DNA from 2 places in the Rhizobium sp. EC-SD404 genome. Region 1 is predicted to be linked to the other one. Evidence: predicted binding sites of a transcription regulator. Region 1 holds the regulator's gene; the other holds the start of a gene.
The links. Region 1 encodes LexA, which represses DNA repair genes until DNA is damaged. Its sites were predicted from a motif close to TGTTCNNNNTGTGTTCNG; they were not measured.
Positions count from the first base shown of each region.

Region 2: a site for LexA is predicted at 4,344-4,361, ahead of GC125_RS16360 (glycosyl transferase family 2). Genes of this name have one in related genera too.

Region 1 covers NZ_LR701459.1:2,179,734-2,187,571, forward strand. The annotation lists gene gltA (citrate synthase) at 1-1,146, opposite strand, end outside; gene gltX (glutamate--tRNA ligase) at 1,340-2,758, opposite strand; gene GC125_RS11210 (ComEC/Rec2 family competence protein) at 2,905-5,457, shown strand; gene lexA (transcriptional repressor LexA) at 5,451-6,182, opposite strand; gene GC125_RS11220 (molybdopterin molybdotransferase MoeA) at 6,281-7,498, opposite strand; gene moaC (cyclic pyranopterin monophosphate synthase MoaC) at 7,501-7,838, opposite strand, start outside.
Region 2 covers NZ_LR701459.1:3,217,962-3,225,799, reverse strand. The annotation lists gene GC125_RS16390 (F0F1 ATP synthase subunit A) at 1-662, shown strand, start outside; gene GC125_RS16385 (F0F1 ATP synthase subunit C) at 743-970, shown strand; gene GC125_RS16380 (F0F1 ATP synthase subunit B) at 1,053-1,646, shown strand; gene GC125_RS16375 (F0F1 ATP synthase subunit B) at 1,657-2,136, shown strand; gene rnhB (ribonuclease HII) at 2,201-2,866, opposite strand; gene GC125_RS16365 (PA0069 family radical SAM protein) at 3,133-4,290, opposite strand; gene GC125_RS16360 (glycosyl transferase family 2) at 4,419-4,925, shown strand; gene moaB (molybdenum cofactor biosynthesis protein B) at 4,888-5,454, opposite strand; gene GC125_RS16350 (4-(cytidine 5'-diphospho)-2-C-methyl-D-erythritol kinase) at 5,451-6,347, opposite strand; gene GC125_RS16345 (tetratricopeptide repeat protein) at 6,420-7,838, opposite strand, start outside.

The DNA.
Region 1 (7,838 bases):
CACCGTGAACATCGTGGTGGGGAAGCCGAGCGCCTTCAGCGTGATGCCCGAATAGAAGTCGATGTTCGGATAGAGCTTCTTCTCGACGAAATAGTCGTCGGTCAGCGCGATGCGCTCCAGTTCCATGGCGACGTCGAGCAGCGGGTCGTCCTTGATGCCGAGTTCACCCAGAACCTCATGCGTGGTCTTCTGCATGATCTTGGCACGCGGATCGTAGTTCTTGTAGACGCGGTGACCGAAGCCCATCAGGCGGAACGGATCGTTCTTGTCCTTGGCGCGGGCAATGAACTCCGGAATGCGATCGACCGAGCCGATTTCACCGAGCATGTTGAGCGCTGCTTCGTTGGCGCCGCCGTGGGCTGGGCCCCAGAGGCAGGCGATGCCGGCCGCGATGCAGGCGAACGGGTTGGCGCCCGACGAACCGGCCAGGCGTACAGTCGAGGTCGAGGCATTCTGCTCGTGATCGGCATGCAGGATGAAGATGCGGTCCATGGCGCGCGAAAGCACCGGATTGACCACATATTCCTCGCACGGGACGGCAAAGCACATGCGCAGGAAGTTCGACGTATAGTCGAGGTCGTTCTTCGGATAAACGAAGGGCTGGCCGACGTGATACTTGAACGCCATCGCAGCGATCGTCGGCATCTTCGCGATCATGCGCAAGCTTGCGACCATGCGCTGGTGCGGGTCGGTGATGTCGGTGGAGTCGTGATAGAAGGCCGACAGAGCGCCGACCACGCCGCACATAATGGCCATGGGATGCGCGTCGCGGCGGAAGCCGGTGAAGAAGCGCGACATCTGCTCATGGATCATCGTGTGATGCGTCACGCGATAGTCGAAGTCTTCCTTCTGCGCCTTGGTCGGCAGTTCCCCGTAAAGCAGCAGATAGCAGACTTCGAGGAAGTCGCCATGCTCGGCCAGCTGCTCGATCGGGTAGCCACGGTGAAGAAGAATGCCCTCGTCGCCGTCGATGTAGGTGATCTTGGATTCGCACGAAGCTGTCGACGTGAAACCCGGGTCGTAAGTGAAGGCGCCGGTGTGCTTGTAGAGCTCGGCGATGTCGTAGACTTCAGGGCCGATCGTCCCCTTGCGGACCGGAAAATCCACATCTTTGCCGTCCACGGTCAGTTTGGCGCTTTCAGTCATATCGAACCCTTCCCAATCTCTCCGAAACATGAGCGCATTCGTCAGAAAGGCGCCCATGGCTGGCGAATTGCTATATGATTTCGCTGCACCTGCCAAGTTGTCGACAATCGAATTGTGCAGCGCCGCAATTTGCGCTTAGGCCGGAGCCGGCGATGACAATCCTCTTGTCAATGATGTCAGGCGTTTCAATTGGTTAGCGGAGCTGGTCGGCAATCCGGCCGAGCGACTCCTCGCGTCCCAGAACCTTCAAAACATCGAACACGCCGGGCGAAACGGCCCGTCCCGTCAGTGCAGCGCGAAGCGGCTGGGCAACCTTGCCGAGCTTGAGTCCTTCGCGTTCAGCATAGGCGCGAACGGTCTCGTCCAGAGACTCGATCTCCCAGGAATCGAGCGTCTGCAGCATCGGCAGAAGCCCCTCGAGAACCGGGCGTCCTTCGGCCAGAATCGCTTCTGCCTTCTCGTCGTTCTGGAGCGGGCGCTCGTCGAACAGAAAGCGTGCGCCGTCGGCAAGCTCGACCAGCGTCTTGGCGCGCTCCTTCAGCCCCGGCATCGCCGCCAGAAGCTGGGCGCGGCGCTCCTCCGTCATGCGGTCGAGGAAATAGGCGCCGCCTTCCATCTCGGGCAGGATGGCGATCAGGCTGTCGACGAGACGCGCGTCGTCGGCCTGACGGATGTAATGTCCGTTCAGCGCTTCGAGCTTCTTGATGTCGAACCGGGCGGCACCCTTGTTGATGTCGGAGACATCGAACCATTCGATCATCTGCTCGATCGACATGATCTCGTCATCGCCATGGCTCCAGCCGAGACGGACGAGATAATTGGTGAGCGCCTCGGGCAGAAAACCCATCGCCCGATAGGCTTCGGCACCGAGCGCGCCATGGCGCTTGGAGAGCTTGGCACCATCGGCTCCGTGGATCAGCGGAATATGGGCCATGGAGGGGATGTCCCAGCCCATGGCACGATAGATGATCGACTGCCGCGCCGCATTGGTCAGGTGGTCGTCGCCACGAATGATGTCGGTCACGCCCATGTCATGGTCGTCGACCACGACTGCGAGCATGTAGGTCGGATTGCCGTCCGAGCGGAGGATGATGAAATCGTCGAGATCGGCATTGGGGAAGCGCACGTCGCCCTGTACGCGGTCCTGGACCAGCGTCTCGCCATCGCGCGGCGCCTTGATGCGGATGGCGGGTTTGACGCCTTCCGGTGCTTCGGAAGCATCGCGGTCGCGCCAGCGCCCGTCATAGCGCGGCGGCTTGCCGGCGGCACGCTGCGCTTCGCGCATCGCATCCAGTTCCTCTGCCGAGGCATAGCAGTGATAGGCCTCGCCACGCTTCACCAGTTCCTCAGCGATTTCGCGGTGACGCTCGGCCCGTTCGAACTGCGAGATCGGTTCGCCATCCCAGGAGAGACCCAACCAGGTCAGCCCGTCGAGAATGGCATCGACGGCAGCATCGGTCGAGCGCGCGCGATCGGTATCCTCGATGCGCAGCAGCATCTTGCCGCCCCGGTTCTGGGAATAAAGCCAATTGAACAGAGCCGTTCGCGCGCCGCCGATATGGAGGTATCCAGTGGGCGAGGGTGCGAAGCGGGTGACGATCCCTTCGGACATGATCTTGAACCTGTCAGTGATGCTGGGTTGAGCGACAATCGGGCCTTTGAAGGCCGCATCGGCATGTTGGCGGTGATCTAACACACGAGGGCGACAGCGCAAGGCTTGCGGTGTATCGTGCACCAAGGCGAGGGGGCCTGAACCGCATGGCGCATGCCGATGCTGAACGCGAGCCAGTGAATGGCTCCGCTTGCGAGCGGACTGCGTTTGCGTTCGACCCGCCCGATCCCTATGTCGACGACGATCCCGAAAGCGACCCTCTGCGCACTGTCAGCCGTTCTCAATCTCGGCGTCCGCGTTTGCCGCAATGGAATTTGAGGCAGGCGCTTGAGGAAGAGCGTGGCCATGGCGCGCTGTTTCTCTGGGCTTCCGCTTTCTTCGCGACCGGCGCCGCGCTCTGGCGCATCTTGCCGAGTGATCCGCCGTTTCTTGTGACGTTCGGTTTGACCGTGGCAGTCGGATTGGCCGCGGCACTCACCTCGAACCGGCTGCGAAACCTGCTGAGCGCGCTGTGCCTGATCCTTGCCGGGCTGGCCTCCGCAGCGGCGGAGGCGGATCGCCGCGCAATCACCGTGCTGGACAGTCCGGTGGTAACAACGATCTCCGGTCGGGTGCTGGCACGCGAAATCGATGAGGAGGGGCGTTGGCGCTACCTGGTCGAAGTCAGGTCTACGCACGACCCGACATTGCGGCGGCCGCCAGAACGCGTGCGGCTGCTGGCGCGCAGCGACCATCCCGATATCGAGATCGGCGCGTCCATCATCGGCCTGGCGCGTCTGGCGCCCCCATCTGGTCCCGCGATGCCAGGCACGTTCGATTTCGCCTTCAACTCCTATTTCGCCGGTATCGGAGCCTTCGGCTTCTTCTACGGGCCACCCGGTATCATGCCCGGTGAAAGGGTCGATGAGGGTTTCGAAGATCGGATCGCGCAATGGACGACCGAACTGCGCGAAACCATCGCCTTTCGGATCAAGGAGGTGATCCCGGGGGATGCGGGCGCCGTCGCGGCGGCGATGACCGTGTCCGACCGCCGCTCGATCTCCGAGGAGACGAACGAAGCCTTCCGCATCACCGGGCTCGCCCACATCCTCTCGATCTCCGGCCTGCACATGTCGCTGGCAGCAGCCTTGATGTTCACCGGGCTGCGCCTTGGCTTCGCGCTCGTGCCGGGCATCGCCCAGGCCTGGCCCGTCAAGAAATTCGCGGCGCTCGGCGCCATCGGCACTTCCACCTTCTACCTGCTGATTTCAGGAGCCGTCATCTCCGCGCAACGGGCGTGGATCATGGTGGTCGTCATGCTGGTCGCGGTGCTGCTCGATCGGGCCGCGCTGACTATGCGCAACGTCGCGATCGCGGCCTTTCTCATCCTTCTCGTCACGCCGTCGGCGGTGACATCGCCCGGTTTCCAGATGTCTTTCGCGGCCACTGCGGCCCTCATCGCCGCCTATGGCGGCTGGGCCGCGCGCAACAAGAACAAGGCTCCGGAGTTCTCCAGCGCCAAACCGGGCTTCGTCTGGCGCTGGACGGGGCTGATCCTCGGCTTGGCCGTGACCTCGCTGATCGCCGGAGCCGCGACGGGGATATTCTCCGCTCACCACTTCCACCGCATGTCGAGCTACGGGATGATCGCCAATGTGATCGCAATGCCCGTCATCTCCATCATCGTCATGCCGTTCGGCACCCTTGCGCTCCTGACGATGCCGTTCGGCCTCGACGCGATCTTCCTCACGATCATGGGTGTTGGTCTCCAGGCGGTCATTGCCATCGGCCATCATGTCGCCGACTATGGCGACGGTTTTGCTACGGGTCAGATTCCGGGTGCCGTCACTGCGCTTCTGTCGCTGGCGTTGCTCATTCTCGTCTTTGCCCGAACATGGCTGCGAAATGTCGCGATGATACCCGCGTCTGCCGCCGCGCTGATCATGGTGTCCGACATACGCGCCGACCCGCCATTGCTGCTGATCGCAGAGGACGGCCGCTTGGCCGCGATCTTGCGCGATGACGGCTTGGCCACCAACCGTGCGCGTCCGAGCAGCTTCATCTTCGATCAGTGGGCGACGGCAACCCGGCTGGAGACCCATGTCCCGCCAATCGTCGTTGTCGATGCACAGGCTGACCACACGTCAACCCAGGCGCCTGCCGAGCCGGTCGAGGGCGAAGCCGAAATCGACCCCGCCATTGCCTACGGAATGATGCGTCAGGCGATCCGCGAACTGAGTGATGGGCAAATAACAGGCGTGTTCCAATGCCGCCGAGGTGCGTTTTGCGTGGCTCGCATGGAAAACGGCACAACGATCGCCTGGCTGGAGGAGCCGGCCTATGTCGGCCCCGCATGCGACATGACCGATATCGCGATCATTCCGATACCGCTGTCGATGCGCGAATGCCGGTCGGGCGCGACGCTCTTCACCGCCCGCACATTGCGTGAGACCGGCGCAATCGCCGTCTACGCTGAAACGAGGGGAGACGGATTCGCGGCGAACGAAGCGCGTGCTGCAGGCAATGGGCAGAGTGCACACCTTGACCAGCAGCCGACGTTCCGCTTCGAGCAGTCTGCCGGCCGGATGCGCGCTTGGACGCGACACCGCTACTATGACTGGAGAACGGGAAGTTTTGCCGAGCCCGGCACGGATGGCGCCTCTTCCGTCAACACGAACATGAGCGGAGACGGAAGAGCTGCCGATAGCCTGGATCAGTGATAGCGCCGAATGAGCCCGACGAGCTTCCCCTGGATCTTGACGCGATCCGGGCCGAAAATCCGCGTTTCATAAGCCGGGTTGGCGGCCTCGAGCGCGACGGATGCACCTTTGCGACGGAAACGCTTCAACGTCGCTTCCTCGTCGTCGACCAGAGCCACGACGATGTCGCCGGGATTGGCCGTCGAGGAGTTCTTGATGATGACCGTGTCGCCGTCGAAGATGCCGGCTTCGATCATCGAATCGCCCTTGACCTCGAGCGCGTAATGTTCGCCGCCGCCGAGCATGTCCGGTGGAACGGCAATCGAATGGGTATTGTTCTGGATGGCGGAGATCGGCACACCCGCCGCGATACGGCCCATGACGGGCACGCTGATGGCGCGATTGTCGTTGTCGCGCGGCATCTCGCTCTGGCGGCGCTCGGCTGCAATCTCGGGCTTCGGCGTCTTGCCAAGCGATCCTTCGATGACACTCGGCGAAAAGCCGCGACGCTGCGGCACTGCCGCGTTGTAGCTGTCCGGCAGCTTGATGACTTCCAGCGCACGCGCACGGTTCGGCAGACGGCGAATGAAGCCGCGTTCCTCTAGCGCGATGATGAGGCGGTGGATCCCCGATTTAGACGCGAGATCGAGGGCTTCTTTCATCTCGTCGAAAGATGGCGGTACGCCGCTTTCCTTCAGACGCTCATGGATGAAAAGAAGCAGTTCCTGCTGCTTACGCGTCAACATCGGCTGCTTGGGCCCCCGCTCGATCGGATGGAAACAAATGTGGAACACACTTTATCTGTTCCTTTTGTGTTCCGCAAGTCCGCCAGGGAAAACCGTGGCTAGATCCGTCGCAAGACGATCGCCCGCACGGTGTCTCCCATCTTGGCGGCGGGGGCAAATGGTTGCCGGATGACGAGGCCGTCCGCCTCGGCGAACACGCGCATCATGGAGGAATCCTGCTTGGTGGCAGGGGTGGCGACCAACTTTCCGTCCGCCCGTCGGCGCATCGCCGCGCGCAGATAATCCTGGCGCACGTCGTTTTCGGCGAGGTCGACATCCAGAACCGCATCCACCATCTGCAGATGATGGGCGCGGCCAGCGAGCTTTGCGATCAGCGGCGTGAGGAAGACGTAAGAGCAGACGAGGCTCGAAACCGGGTTTCCGGGCAATCCCAGAACATGCATCGGGCCGATGCGGCCGCTCATCAGAGGTTTGCCGGGGCGCATGGCGATCTTCCAGAACGCCAACTCAAGGCCGCGCGATTCCAGCACGTTGCGAACGAGGTCGTGATCGCCGACCGAGGCGCCACCAAGCGTTACGAGGATATCGGCGCCTGCCGCCTGTGCGGCATCGATCGATCGATTCAGGGCATCCTCGGTGTCGGCGGCGATGCCGAGGTCGATCGGGTCGCCTCCTGCTTCCTTGACGATCGCAGCGACACCGAAGCTGTTGGATGCGATGATCTGATCGTCTCGTGGGTCCGCGCCCGGCTGCACGAGTTCGTCGCCAGTCGCGAGGATGGCGACGCGCGGACGACGATGAACGGGCAGGGAAGGGAGGTTCATGGCTGCTGCCAGTGTCAGCCGGCCGGCATCGAGCATCGCGCCCTTGGCAATGACCGTTTCACCCCGGTGGAAATCGAGGCCTGCACGCCGCACGAAACGCCCGGACTGGACAGGCTCTAGAACGTCGATCCGGTTTGCGTCGAGGGGCCTTGCGTTTTCCTGGATGAGAATCGCATCGGCACCGTGCGGAACCGGCGCGCCGGTAAAGATGCGGACGGTCTCGCCGCGTCCGATGGCGCCTGGGAAACCATGGCCGGCGGCCGATTCGCCGATGACGGTGAGCGTGGCGCCTGGTTCTGCCGTATCGGCTGCAATCACGGCGTAGCCGTCCATGGCGGAGGCGGGAAACGGAGGTTGATCGCGCCTCGCGATAAGTGGTTCGGCGAGCACGCGGCCCCACGCGGCATTCAAAGGCACATTCTCGATATCGTCGATCGGTCGAGCGTCAGCGAGGATCAGCGACAGTGCATCATCGACGGGCAGCAGCGCCATGGTCAGGGTGCCCCGTCATTACCCGGAAAAGTCCAATCGCCGGACTTGCCGCCCGTCTTCGACAGCAGTCGGATACCGGTGATTTCCATCGCTTTGTCGACCGCTTTCGCCATATCGTAGATGGTGAGGCAGGCAACAGACACGGCCGTCAGCGCTTCCATCTCGACGCCTGTGCGGCCCGTGAGACGCGCCATGGCCTCGACACGCAGGCCGGGCAGGGTATCCGCTGCCTCGATCGTTACAGACACCTTGGTCAGCATCAGCGGATGGCAAAGCGGGATGAGGTCGGCAGTCCGCTTGGCAGCCATGATGCCGGCAATGCGCGCCGTGGCGATGACGT
Region 2 (7,838 bases), 1.0 Mb from region 1:
CCCTGTTCATGGTCGCGACCGTTGCCGCTGCCGGCGGGTTCCTGTTCCTGACGACCGCAAATCGTGGTCTGGTCCCGGGCCGGATGCAGTCGATCTCCGAAATGTCCTACGAGTTCATCGCGAACATGTTGCGCGAAGGGGCGGGGACGCAGGGGATGCGGTTCTTCCCGCTCGTCTTCTCGCTGTTCATGTTCGTTCTTGTGGCGAACCTGATGGGCATGGTGCCGTATTTCTTCACGGTAACCAGCCACATCATCGTGACATTTGCGCTTGCCATGCTCGTGATCGGAACCGTCATCGTCTACGGTTTCATGAAGCACGGCGTCGGTTTCCTCAAATTGTTCGTACCCCACGGGGTGCCGCCTTTGATCGTGCCGCTCGTCTCGGCCATCGAAGTCATTTCGTTCCTGTCGCGCCCCATCAGCCTTTCCGTTCGTCTTTTCGCGAACATGCTGGCCGGTCACATCACGCTAAAGGTCTTCGCCGGTTTCGTCACCTCCATGAGCGCGCTCGGTGCGCTCGGTGTCGTCGGCTCGATCCTGCCGCTCCTGATGACCATTGCGCTGACGGGTCTGGAGTTTCTTGTGTCCTTCCTGCAGGCCTACGTCTTTGCCGTTCTGACCTGCATGTACCTCAACGACGCCCTGCATCCTGGACACTAGACGCAGGGTTCGCACGACATCGCCGGCATCGGTCCGCCGGTATCCTTAAACCGCACCAAATCTTGATGAAGGAGTTCACTATGGAAGCGGAAGCAGCACGTTACATCGGCGCCGGTCTGGCTTGTCTCGGCATGGCGGGTACCGCCCTCGGCCTCGGCAACATCTTCGGCAGCTACCTCTCGGGCGCCCTACGCAACCCGTCGGCTGCTGACGGCCAGTTCGGCCGCCTCGTATTCGGCTTCGCCGTTACGGAAGCTCTCGGCATTTTCTCGCTGCTCGTCGCTCTGCTGCTCCTCTTCGCAGTCTGATCCAACAGCAGTGCATGCCTTTCGGCCACGCCTGCGCGCCTGAAGCGGCGGACGTGGCCGATCCCCATATGCGGAGAGGATAATGCTCGTTACCCCGTCATTCGCCCAGGATGCGGAACCGGTCCCGACCGAGAACCTCAACACCGAGACCGGTGTGGAAGATCATGGTGCTGAAGGGTCTGGCCTGTTTCCGCCTTTCGACTCCTCGACCTTTGCATCGCAGCTTCTGTGGCTCGCGATCACCTTCGGGCTGTTCTATCTCTTCATGCAGCGGGTCATCGTCCCGCGCATCGGCGGTATTCTTGAAAACCGCCGCGACCGCATCGCATCGGATTTCGATGAGGCCGAACGGCTGAAAAGCGAAGCCGATGAAGCCATCGCCGCATACGAGCAGGAATTGGCCGAAGCGAAGTCCAAGGCCAATCTGATTGGCCAGCGGGCACGCGACGACGCCAAAGCCGAAGCCGACATCGAACGCACGCAGATCGAATCGGATCTTGCTGCCAAGATGGCCGATGCCGAAAAGCGCATCACTGAGATCAAGGCGCGCGCGCTCGGCGAAGTCGACGTCATCGCAGAAGACACGACTGTCGCCATCGTCGAACAGCTGACCGGCGCGACCGTCACTCCTGCAACCGCAAGCGCAGCCGTCAAGGCTGCTGCGACCGAAGAATAGGGAGGGCCCGATGGACTCGACATTTTGGGCATTTGTATCCCTCATCCTCTTCCTCGGTCTGATCGCCTACCTGAAGGTGCCGGGCATGATGGCGAAGGCGCTCGACAAGCGCGCCGATGCCATCCGCAACGAACTCGACGAAGCGCGGCGCATGCGCGAAGAGGCCCAGCAGCTGCTGGCCGAATACCAGCGTCGTCGCAAGGATGCGGAGCAGGAAGCCTCCGAGATTGTCCAGGCTGCTGAGCGCGAGGCCCAGGCCATCGTGCGTGAAGCCAAGACGAAGACCGAGGAATACGTGACGCGCCGTACGGCAATGGCAGAAGAGAAGATCGCCCAGGCGGAAGCCGATGCGGTCAGCGAAGTGAAGGCCTCGGCCGTCAACCTTGCGATCGCTGCCGCAGAGCGCATCATTGTCGAGCGCAGCGATGCCAGCGTTCAAAAGGCGTTGTTCGACAAGTCGATCGGCGAAGTAAAACAGCGTTTGAACTAAGCGTCGATTGCTGTCGGACTGAATTCGAGGCCGGGCGGAAACGTCCGGCCTTTCGCGTTTCAGATCATCCGATCTGTCCGTCGGCCTTCATCGGGCGGAAGCTGAGGCGGTGCAGCGGGCACGGCCCGACGAGGGCCAGCGCCTTGCGATGCATCTCGGTAGGATAGCCGGCGTGAAGCTGGAAGCCATAATCGGGATAGCTGTGATGGAGCCGAGCCATCATGCGATCGCGCACGACCTTGGCGACGATCGAGGCGGCTGCGATTGAGAGCGAGCGTGCATCGCCCTTGACGATGGCATCGCCCCCACAGGCGAGACCTGGCGGAACGTCGCGCCCGTCGATCAACGCATGGCAAGGCATGTCCGGCAGACCGGCAAGGGCGCGTCGCATCGCATCGAGGCTCGCCTTGCGAATGTCGATTGCATCGATGCGCCGAGGGCACGACGAGGCGATGGATACATCGCCGCTGGCGAGGATCTGATCAAACAGCTCTTCGCGACGTTTCGCCGTCAGCTTTTTGGAATCATCGAGCCCTTCTGGCACGGCGCCGGCGCGAAAGACCACCGCTGCCGCGACCACCGGCCCGGCCAGTGGACCACGTCCGGCCTCGTCGAGCCCGGCGATCAGGCGAAGTCCCCGGCTGATGGCCGCGAGTTCAAGCGAGAAATCGGGACCTTGCGGAAACTCGAACAGCAGTGAGGATTCGGGCTTTTTCTTGGGGCGACTCATGCCACCGGTTTTCGCATCGAGGCGGTGCACGAACAAGTCTCGCCTTAAGCCAAAGCTGTGACTTGAGCTTGAACAAGTCGCATGGGCCGGGTTGAAAGCTTAGAAGGCGAGGGCGGGCCGCCACATCCAGCAGGATGCGACGGCCCGTCCATCGAGGTCTCGAAACGGGCGACGGATGGGGCAGGGCCGGCCGTTTTTGCTCGAGACCATGACAGGCGCCGCGTTTGCGGCGGACGGCGCCTGTCAAATCGAAATACGTGCTCTGCTTAAAGCAGCGCCAACTGCACCCCATTGCCAAGTGGTGGCACGAAGAGATCTGTGCGCAACGGCCTCCGGCTCGTGTTCAGGCCAAGCCGCTTGGCCGCAAGCGTGAAGCGGCGTCCGAGCTGCCAGGCATAGGGGCCTGCGCCACGCATCCGCTTGCCGAATTCCGCATCGTAGTCCTTTCCGTCCCGCATCGACCTGACGAGCGACATCACGTGCCGGTAGCGATCGGGATAGTTGCGGAGCAGCCAGTCGCGAAACAGCGGACTGACCTCATGCGGCAAACGCAGAAGCACGTAGCCAGCCTCCTTGGCGCCGGCGGCGGCCGCCGAGTCCAAGAGCCGTTCGATCTCGTGATCGTTGAGCCCGGGAATGATTGGCGCAGTCATCACCGAGACCGGAATGCCTGCGTCACTCAGCGCGCGAAGGGCTTCCAGCCTCTTCGGCGGCGTCGATGCCCTTGGCTCCATGCTGCGCGCCAGCTTGCGGTCGAGTGTCGTGATCGAAAGCGCGACCTTGGCGAGACCCCGTTCCGCCATCGATGAAAGAATATCGATGTCGCGCGTCACGAGGGCCGACTTCGTCACGATGCCGACGGGATGATTGGCTGCAGACAGAACTTCCAAGACCTGCCGCATGATGCGCCACTCGCGCTCGATCGGCTGGTAAGGATCGGTGTTGGTACCGATCGCGATGGAGCGCGGTACATAGCCCGGCTTTGCAAGCTCACGCTCCAGCAATTTTGCCGCGTCGGGCTTCGCGAAAAGCTGCGATTCAAAGTCCAAACCGGCGGAAAGCCCCATATAGCTGTGGGTGGGTCTGGCGAAGCAGTAGATGCAGCCATGCTCGCACCCACGATAGGGATTGATAGAGCGATCGAAGGAAATGTCCGGCGACTGGTTGCGGGTGATGATCGTCCGCGGCTTCTCGACCTGCACCTTGGTCTGGAAAGGCGGAAGATCCTCCAGCGTTTCCCAGCCATCATCGAAGACATGACGACTTTCAGATTCGAACCTGCCTGCAGGATTGAGGCCTGCGCCGCGCCCGCGCCGACGCTCGTCGCTGACCCGCAGCTCCGATTGCCGGACCAGAAAGTCCGCAATATCCGGCCGATGCAGTTCCGAAAACGCCGTGTTCTTCAGGTTGGTAAGGGCCGTCATCTGCGCCTCCATCGGGAATCGCGTGTTGATGACTTTATTCCTATCGCAGCAAACGAAACAAAACAAGAACATTTAGCGGCATTGTCATTGTGCGTTGCAATAGGCTAAATCGGATGATGATTTCCGTGATGATCGAAGCAGCCCAGGATGATGAAGCGCTGGCGATGACGCTTGCGATGCTCGTGCCGGGGGCCGTTGAAGGCGTCATCAGCGATGTCACCATTATCGATCGCGGCATGAACGAAGCGTCCCGCACCGTCGCGGATGCGGCCGGTTGCCGGATCATGCCTTCGTCGGATATGCACGCAGCCCTTATCGGGGCGCGCTCGGACTGGTTGATGATGATCGAACCGGGGGCCCGGCTTCTTCCCGGCTGGATCGAACGCCTCTCATCCCATCTCGGCTATGATGGACGTCCGGCTCGCTTCAAGCGCGCTCATCAGGCGCGGGCGTCGGTGCTGGAGCGGTTTCGCCAGCAGCGCTCCACGCTCGCTCTCGGGCTCGTGGTCAAGAAGAGTGCCATCGCGACCCGGCTGGAAGGGGCGGTCGGCCTTCGCGACGTGGCGAAGCTGGTCAAGCCGATGACATTGGATTGCGCTATCGTGCCGGCCGGGCGGGCGCCGCGCCGCGCTTGAGGTGCTCGTCGAGCCTCGGCATGATTTCCACGAAATTGCAGGGCATGTGCCGGTAGTCGAGCTGCAGCTTCAGGATGCCGTCCCAGGCATCTTTGCAGGCGCCGGGGGAGCCCGGCAGCACGAAGACGAAGGTCGCATTCACCACGCCGCCGGTCGCCCGCGACTGGATGGTCGAGGTGCCGATCTTGTCATAGGAAATTCGGTGAAAGACTTCGGAGAATCCGTCCATCCGCTTCTCGAAAATCGGCTCGAGCGCATCGGGTGTGACGTCTCGTCCCGTGAAGCCCGTCCCTCCGGTCGAGATGATCACGTCGATGTCCGCGCGCTTGCTCCATTTCAGCACCTGCTCGCGAATGGCGGGGATGTCGTCGGTCACGACGGTCCGCTCCTTCAGCACGTGCCCGGCCTCCTCAATGCGCGCAACCAGCGTGTCGCCTGACCGGTCCTCGGCAATCGAGCGCGTGTCGGACACCGTCAGCACCGCGATCCCGACGGGTACGAAGGAGCGAGTTTCGTCGATACGGCTCATCGGCTGTTCTCCGTGGCGAAGCTGCGGGTTGCTTTCACATACCAGTGCGGTGCGTGTTCTGCGATTTGGGTGGCTGCGCGTGCTGCCTGATGTGGATCGGCATAGAGGCCGAAACATGTCGCGCCCGAGCCGGACATGCGGGAAAAGAGCGCGTCGCTGGCATCCAGTGCTTCCAATGCCTGTCCGATCTCCGGCGCCAATCCGATCGCGGCTGACTGCAGGTCGTTGCGCGTTTCGCGCAGATACTCGATCACGCTGCTCGGGGTCGAAAGACCTGAAAACGGCGGCAGAGGCCGATTGTCCTTGTGTCCGAGCGCGGCAAACACCGCCGGAGTCGCGACCTGAACGCCGGGATTGACGAGAACGAGATCGAGGCTCGGAAATCCTCCGATCGCCTGAATCAGCTCGCCGATGCCGGTTGCGAGTTGGGGCTGGGAGGACAGGCACATCGGGACATCGGCCCCGAGATTTGCCGCCAACGCAATCAGATCGACATCCCTTGCCCGCCACAGCGCCTGAAGCGCGCGCAGGCAGGCCGCCGCATCTGCAGAACCACCTCCGATGCCCGACGCGATCGGAAGCTGCTTGTCGAGATGCATCGCGATCGAGGGTGCCGCGCGGCCATCTGCGACGAGCGCGGACCGCAGGCGGTCGCGTGCGCGGCTGACGAGGTTGTCGTCCGTGTCCGAAAGCTTGGCGTTGAACGGCCCCGACAGCACGAGGCTGTCTGTCGCCGCCAGTTCAATCGTCAAATTGTCGCCAGCTTCGGTGAAGACGACCAGAGTTTCGAGCAGATGATAGCCATCCGGCCGTCGACCGGTGACATGGAGCGCGAGATTGATCTTGGCGGCAGCATGCTGCGCGACCCGCGAGGCCGTATCCGTATCCCGCATGATTGCACTTGAGTCAGCGGCGGCCGAACCGGTCGAAGGCGGGCCACTGCGGTCGATCATGGCTGCCATGGCTTAGCGGGCAACGACGTCCTGGCTGAAGGTGCGGTGCAGTTCAGGCAGATCCGAGCGCTCGTCGGGATCGGCGACAGCCGGAGGTGTCCGGTTCTCCTCCGGTCCACCGTCAGCGGTCGCCGGCGGCGGCGTATCGTCCAGACCATCCTCGATCTTCGCCTGGATCAGCGGGATCTGATCGTCTTCCGGTTCCAGCGTCAAAGCGCGGTTCCACTGGAACACCGCTTCGAGCCTGCGTCCGACACGCCAATAGGCGTCGCCGAGGTGATCGTTGATCGTCGCATCCGCCGGTCGCAATTCGACTGCGCGTTCGAGTTCCTGCACAGCGGCCTCATAGTCGCCGAGGCGATAATGGGCCCAGCCGAGCGAGTCGACGATGTAACCGTCGTTCGGGCGCAGGGCGACCGCTTGCTCGATCATCTCCATGCCCTCGTCGAGGTTCAGGTTCATGTCGACCCAAGAATAGCCGAGATAGTTCAGAACCTGCGGCTGGTTGGGGAAGAGCTCAAGCGACTTGAGAAAATTCGGCTCGGCCGTTTCCCAATCGTCCAGCCGTTCGTAGGCGATGCCGCGCTGAAAGAAGATGTTCCAGTGGCTGCGGTCCGCATCGTCACCGATCGTCTCGGCGGCACGGTCGTAATTGGCGGCCATCTCCTCGTACTGCTCGGCCGACGAAAGCACGCTGCCATAGGCGAGATAGGACCGCATGTCGTCCGGATCGGCTTCGATCAAAGACTGCAGATAGGTTTTTGCCTCGTCGGTCCGGCCGAGATCGGCGAGATTGAGCCCCAGCTGCAGCTCCGCGATCCGCCGCATGGGCGAATCTTCGGGAATGCTCTCATAGATCGCGATAGCCTGTTCGGACTGCTCCATGTTTTCGGCAAGCCCGCCGAGAAGAATGAGTGTCGCAGCGTTTTCCGGATCGAGCACGCGAGCGAGCTGAAGATAAAGGGTGACGATCTCTTCGGCGCCTTCCCGGTTCAATGCGGCGGCAACCGTGTGCAGGACCGAAGCAGAGCCATCCTGGGCGTTTTCGATATCGGAAGGCGGGTTTTCACCGTCCTCGATCGACTGCCGCAACGCCGTCAGTGGCGCATAATCCGGGGAAAAGGTCTCGCCCGTCGAGATGACGTTGAGAGCGGCCTGCTGATCGCCTTCACGCGCTTCCAGCGCTGCAAGAGCCATGACGGCGCGCATGTAGGTGTCGGGCGCGGCACCGCCGCCGGCTTGGTCGGTGATTGCCGCATTGAGACGGCTGCGCGCCTCGGCGACGTTGCCGCCGGCTGCCGCGATCGATCCACCATGGAAGTTGAGGAAAATGCCGTACCATTCGGGCCCTTGAAGCTCGTCGATCATCGTCAACGCTTCATCGGTCTCGCCCCGGCCGAGCCGTGCCCATGAACGCAACAGGCCGGAAAG